DNA from 2 places in the Streptomyces sp. HUAS MG56 genome. Region 1 is predicted to be linked to the other one. Evidence: riboswitches for the same ligand, from Rfam matches in the RefSeq annotation. Region 1 holds a riboswitch; the other holds the start of a gene.
What was found. A riboswitch is a leader RNA that binds a small molecule or an ion and turns the genes downstream of it on or off. The one in region 1 is predicted to bind glycine.
Positions count from the first base shown of each region.

Region 2: it holds a riboswitch for glycine, as region 1 does, so the genes downstream of both, gcvT (glycine cleavage system aminomethyltransferase GcvT) here and gcvP (aminomethyl-transferring glycine dehydrogenase) in region 1, are expected to answer to the same signal.

Region 1 covers NZ_CM178722.1:2,625,352-2,628,550, forward strand. Annotated here, with positions in the region: gene gcvP (aminomethyl-transferring glycine dehydrogenase) at 1-2,079, opposite strand, end outside; glycine riboswitch at 2,253-2,347, opposite strand; gene AC4OXY_RS12590 (PRC-barrel domain-containing protein) at 2,467-2,838, shown strand; gene AC4OXY_RS12595 (DNA polymerase IV) at 3,009-3,199, opposite strand, start outside.
Region 2 covers NZ_CM178722.1:6,933,240-6,936,438, reverse strand. Annotated here, with positions in the region: gene AC4OXY_RS32790 (enhanced serine sensitivity protein SseB) at 1-104, opposite strand, end outside; gene AC4OXY_RS32785 (AAA family ATPase) at 172-816, opposite strand; glycine riboswitch at 980-1,076, shown strand; glycine riboswitch at 1,077-1,190, shown strand; gene gcvT (glycine cleavage system aminomethyltransferase GcvT) at 1,233-2,360, shown strand; gene gcvH (glycine cleavage system protein GcvH) at 2,498-2,884, shown strand; gene glyA (serine hydroxymethyltransferase) at 2,889-3,199, shown strand, end outside.

The DNA of each region.
Region 1 (3,199 bases):
GGCGAGGCCGACCAGCGCGTTGAGGTTCGCGCCGTCGACGTACACCTGGCCGCCCGCCTCGTGCACCCGGGCACAGATGTCGGCGACGTGCTCCTCGAAGACGCCGTGCGTCGACGGGTAGGTGATCATCAGCACCGCCAGCTCGGCGCGGTGCTGCTCGATCTTGGCGCGCAGGTCCTCGACGTCGATCTCGCCGTCCTCAGCGGTCTTGACGACGACGACCTTCATGCCGGCCATCACGGCGCTGGCCGCGTTGGTGCCGTGCGCGGAGGACGGGATCAGGCAGACGGTGCGCTGCTCGTCGCCATTGGCGCGGTGGTAGCCGCGTACGGCGAGCAGACCGGCCAGCTCACCCTGGGAGCCGGCGTTCGGCTGGAGGGAGACCTTGTCGTAGCCGGTGACCTCGGCGAGACGTTCCTCCAGCTCGCGGATGAGGGTGAGGAAGCCCTGCGCCTGCTCGGCCGGCGCGAAGGGGTGCAGCCCGCCGAACTCGGGCCAGGTGACCGGCTCCATCTCGGTGGTCGCGTTGAGCTTCATGGTGCAGGAGCCCAGCGGGATCATGCCGCGGTCGAGCGCGTAGTCGCGGTCGGCGAGCTTGCGCAGGTAGCGCAGCATCGCGGTCTCGGAGCGGTGCTGGTGGAAGACCGGGTGGGTGAGGTAGTCGTCGCCGCGCAGCAGCGCCTCGGGCAGGGCGTCCGCGGCGGTCGCGTCGAGCGCCGCTATGTCGCCCGCGACGCCGAAGGCCGCGAGGACCACGCCCAGCCGGTCCCGGTCGGTGGTCTCGTCGCAGGCCACGGAGACGTGGTCGGCGTCGACCGGGCGCAGGTTCACGCCGTTCTCCCGGGCGGCGGCGACGACCTCGGCGGCCTTGCCGGGCACGCGCGCGGTGACGGTGTCGAAGAAGGCACCGTGGACGACCTCGACACCGCCGGCCCGCAGGCCCTCGGCGAGAAGCGTGGCGTACCGGTGCGTCCGCCGGGCGATGATCCGCAGCCCCTCCGGGCCGTGGTAGACGGCGTACATGCCGGCCATGACGGCGAGCAGCACCTGCGCGGTGCAGATGTTGCTGGTGGCCTTCTCACGGCGGATGTGCTGCTCACGGGTCTGGAGCGCGAGCCGGTAGGCCTTGTTGCCGTCGGCGTCGACGGAGACGCCCACGAGCCGGCCGGGCAGGCTGCGCGCGAACTTCTCCTGCACGGCCATGTAACCGGCGTGCGGACCGCCGAAGCCCATCGGCACGCCGAACCGCTGGGTGGTGCCGACCGCGATGTCCGCGCCCAGCTCACCCGGCGAGGCCAGCAGGGTCAGCGCGAGCAGGTCGGCGGCGACGGTGACGAGGGCGCCCAGCTCGTGCGCCTGGTCGATGACCGGCCTGATGTCGCGTACGGCACCGGAGGCGCCCGGGTACTGGATCAGTACGCCGTTGATCTCGCGCGCGGCGATGTCGGCCGGGATGCCCTCGCTGAGGTCGGCGACGACGACCTCGACACCGGTCGGTTCGGAGCGGGTCTCGATGACGGCGATGGTCTGCGGCAGCACGTCCGCGTCGACCAGGAACAGACCCTTCTTGTTCTTGCCCATGCGCCGGGACAGCGCCATGGCCTCGGCGGCCGCCGTGCCCTCGTCCAGCAGGGAGGCACCGGAGGTCGGCAGCCCGGTCAGGTCGGCGACCATGGTCTGGAAGTTCAGCAGGGCCTCCAGCCGACCCTGGGAGATCTCCGGCTGGTAGGGCGTGTACGCCGTGTACCAGGCGGGGTTCTCCATGACGTTGCGCAGGATGACGGGCGGGGTGAACGTCCCGTAGTACCCCAGGCCGATCATCGAGCCGAGCACCTGGTTGCGGTCCGCGAGCGCGCGCAGCTCGGCGAGCACCTCGGCCTCGGTGCGGGCGCCCGGCAGGTCGAGGGCGTCGGCGTTCTTGATCACGTCGGGGACCGCGGCGGCGGTCAGCTCGTCCAGCGAGCCGTAGCCGACCTGCGCGAGCATCTTGGCCCGCGCCTCCTGGTCGGGCCCGATGTGGCGCTGTTCGAAGGGAATACCCGCTTCGAGGTCGGAGAGCGGCATGCGGTGGGCGGTCATTGCGGAGGCCTCCTGGTCTGACGCGACCTTCGAAGGGCACCACGGTGCGGTGCCCCGACGGCCTCCCCCTCTGTCATCTCAACCTGAGAGCTTCACCGGGCGCCCGAGAGGCCCGGCTTTCACCGTCGGTGAGAGCGGAAGCCGTCGACAACCGCCCTGCTTTCCAGAGTGACCTCGTCCGTGCGGTACGTGAGCCTGAGAGATTCCGGGGAGGATTTGCTCCTTCGGCGCCTCCGAGGTGATCGGAGGACTCTCCCGCACGGGTTCAGCAGCCGTTGTCAGACTACCAGCGAGGTCAACGCCCGAGCCCTCGAGTGGCCGCCTCCGCGAATCTGCTCTTTTGTAGTGGTTACGGATGAGTTGTGACCATGTGGAGGGAGAGCGACCGTGCAGACCGACATCGATCCGCGCAACCTGATCGGCCGCAAGGCGTTCGACCGCAGCGGCGCCAAGATCGGCACCGTCGACGAGGTGTACCTGGACGACGCGACCGGCATACCCGAGTGGGCGGCCATACGCACCGGCCTGTTCTCCCGTGACGCGTTCGTCCCGCTGGAACCGAGCGAACTCGTCGAGGGCACCCTCCGCGTCCCCTTCGACCGCGCCCTCATCAAGGACGCCCCGGACTTCGGCGTGGGCCGCCATCTCTCCCCCGAACAGGAACTCCAGCTCTACCACCACTACGGCCTCGACACGGCCCTGCCTCCCACGCTCCCCGACCGGGACTTCGGCAAGCTGGCCGGGTCGGAGGAGGCCTGAGGCCGGCGCACCCCGCCAGGGGGTGTCGTTCGGATCATGCCGGCGTCGCGGGCCCTGGCACGCCCATCTGCGGCATTGTCATCGATCACCGACTCCCCCACGACCCCGCTCGGCTCGGCCGGCAGGCGGCCGTTCCTCACGGCCGGCCTGATCCAAGCGACACCCCCTAGCTAGGCCTCGGCAGGGTGGTCGCGCCGGAGCTCCTCCTCCTGCGGATCCGGCACCAGCGGCAGCGGCTCCGCGGCCTCCAGCGCGGGGTCGTCGACGAAGAACGTCCGCACCCGCCCCGGAGGGGACTGCGGCGTCTCGAACCGCACCGTCACCCGCCCCAGCCCGCTCCCCTGCACCCACCCGGGCCCGT
Region 2 (3,199 bases), 4.3 Mb from region 1:
GAGGCCGCGAGCACCTCCTCCAACTCGTTGCCGGGCCAACCGCCGTGCGGGTGGGGGTGCGCCTGTGCCGGGAAGTCCGCGGGAATGTCCGCCGGGAAGTCCATCTGCCTACCGCCTGCTGGGAACCACTGCTGTGACCATGAAGGCTAGCGGGTTGCTGTGACCGTCCCCTCACCGTGGGAACGCGATCCGGCGCAGGGCGTCCGCCGCGGGGCGGTCCAGCAGGGTCGCCGAGCCGACGCCCGCCGGCAGCGCGCCCCGCTCGACGGCGGCGAGCAGCCGGGCCGTCGTACGGCGGTGGCGGGTGAAGGCGTAGCGGGAGACGCCCCGGCCGCGCTCGCGCTGGCCCTCGCGGGCCGTGCCGGGGGTGACGTCCAGCAGGAGCAGGTGCAGGGTGCCGCCGCGGCGGCGGGCCTCGCGGGCGAGCCAGCCGCGCACCCAGCTCCGGGTGCCGCAGTCGTGCACGACGACGCCCTCGCCGGTGCGCAGGGCGCGGCGCAGGCGCGCGTAGTGGGCGAGGCGGACCAGGGGGCGGTAGAGCGCGTAGGGGAGGAAGCCGGGCAGGCGGGCGGCCCAGCGGTCGCGGGTGTCCTGGGAGTCGATCCGGCGGCCGGGGACCGCGCGGCGCATCAGCGTGGACTTGCCGCTGCCGGGCAGTCCCGTGATCACCACCAGGTCCTCGGCGCGGAAGAGCAGGGCGTGCGGGCCGCGGCCGGCCCGGTCGCGCAGGTCCCGGACGACCGGGGCCGGGGCGCGGCGCTGCTTCGGCACCGCGACGCCGCTGGTGACGGTGGCGTACACCGGGGTCCTGTTCACCGTGTCGGTCCTCCCCTGTCGGTTCAGTAACAGCTCTGCCCGTGAAACGTAAAGAGAAGGTAATGGACCGAGGTCGGCAGTACGGTCCGCGTGCTGCCACAGGCCGGTTACAAAAGCCCGCTCGGCGTGCAATGATGTGGCCGCCAACTGCATACCGGCCGCTTGAATCCGCGCGGGAGAGTCCCCAGCCGCTGCGCTGGGGCGCCGAAGGAGCAAGTCCCTCCCTTGAATCTCTCAGGCCCCGTTACCGCGCGGGCGAGGCACATCTGAAAAGCGGGCCGCTGCCGGCAGTGGCTCCACCCACGGTGCAAGCCGTGATCGTCCCCGTGGCGGTCGTGGCGAACCTCTCAGGTTCCGATGACAGATGGGGAGGAACGTTCCTCGCCCGTTCCGCTGTCCTGGGAGACGACCGACCGATGAGCAGTACCGAACCCACTGAGCTGCGCCATACCGCGCTGGACGAGCTCCATCGCTCGCTCGGTGCGACGATGACCGACTTCGCCGGCTGGGACATGCCCCTGCGCTACGGCTCCGAGCGCGACGAGCACGTCGCGGTGCGGACCCGGGCCGGCCTGTTCGACCTCTCCCACATGGGCGAGATCACGGTGACCGGCGCCGAGGCCGCCGCCCTGCTGAACTTCGCCCTGGTCGGCAACATCGCCTCCGTCGGTGTCGGCCGCGCCCGCTACACCATGATCTGCCGGGCCGACGGCGGCATCCTGGACGACCTGATCGTCTACCGGCTCGCCGAGACCGAGTACCTGGTCGTGGCCAACGCCTCCAACGCCCAGGTGGTGCTGGACGCCCTCACCGAGCGCGCCGCGGGCTTCGACGCCGAGGTCCGCGACGACCGGGACGCCTACGCGCTGATCGCCGTCCAGGGCCCGGAGTCCCCCGGCATCCTGAAGTCGCTCACCGACGCCGACCTGGACGGCCTGAAGTACTACGCCGGCCTGCCCGGCACGGTCGCCGGCGTCCCCGCCCTGATCGCCCGCACCGGCTACACCGGCGAGGACGGCTTCGAGCTGTTCGTGAAGCCCGAGCACGCGGTCGAGCTGTGGCAGGCGCTGACCGAGGCGGGCGAGGGTGTCGGCCTGGTGCCGTGCGGCCTGTCCTGCCGCGACACCCTGCGCCTGGAGGCGGGCATGCCGCTGTACGGGCACGAGCTGAGCACCTCGCTCACCCCCTTCGACGCCGGTCTCGGCCGTGTGGTCAAGTTCGAGAAGGACGGCGACTTCGTCGGGCGCGAGGCGCTCACGCGGGCCGCCGAGCGCGCCGCGTCCGAGCCTCCGCGGGTGCTCGTCGGGCTGATCGCCGAGGGCCGCCGCGTCCCGCGCGCCGGGTACGCCGTCGTCGCCGGCGGCCGGGTGATCGGCGAGGTCACCTCCGGCGCCCCCTCCCCCACCCTGGGCAAGCCGATCGCCATGGCCTACGTCGACGCGGCCCACGCGGCGCCCGGCGCCGAGGGCGTCGGCGTGGACATCCGCGGCAGCCACGAGCCGTACGAGGTCGTGGCACTGCCGTTCTACAAGCGCCAGAAGTAGAGACTGGGCGCGGTCGCGTCCCCCGCGGGCCCGATTCCGTGGCGGGTACGTGACCCTGCGCACAGTTGCCCGCTCACCAGCGGTTTCCGCAGTCCCCCCTTCATCAGCACTCCCGCGCGTACAGGAGAATTCAGGCCATGAAGAACCCCCAGCAGCTGCGCTACAGCAAGGAGCACGAGTGGCTGTCGCCCGCCGAGGACGGCGTCGCGACGGTCGGCATCACCGAGTTCGCGGCCAACGCGCTCGGCGATGTGGTCTACGCCCAGCTCCCCGAGGTCGGCGCCACCGTGACCGCGGGTGACTCCTGCGGCGAACTGGAGTCGACCAAGTCGGTCTCCGACCTGTACTCCCCGGTCACCGGTGAGGTCGTCGAGGCCAACCAGGACGTCGTCGACGACCCGGCGCTGGTGAACTCGGCCCCCTTCGAGGGCGGCTGGCTCTTCAAGGTCCGCGTCTCGGCCGAGCCGGCGGACCTGATGAGCGCCGACGAGTACACGGCCTTCAGCGCCGGCGAGGAGTCCTGACCGTATGACTGTCCTGAACACTCCCCTGCACGAGCTGGACCCGGAGATCGCCGCCGCGGTCGACGCGGAACTCGGCCGCCAGCAGTCCACGCTGGAGATGATCGCCTCCGAGAACTTCGCGCCGCTCGCGGTGATGGAGGCACAGGGCTCGGTCCTCACCAACAAGTACGCCGAGGGCTACCCCGGCCGCCGCTACTACGGCGGCTGCGAGCACGTCGACGTCGCCGAGCAGATCGCCATCGACCGGGTCAAGGAGCTGTTCGGCGCCGAGTACGCCAACGTCCAGCCCCACTCCGGCGCCTCCGCCAACCAGGC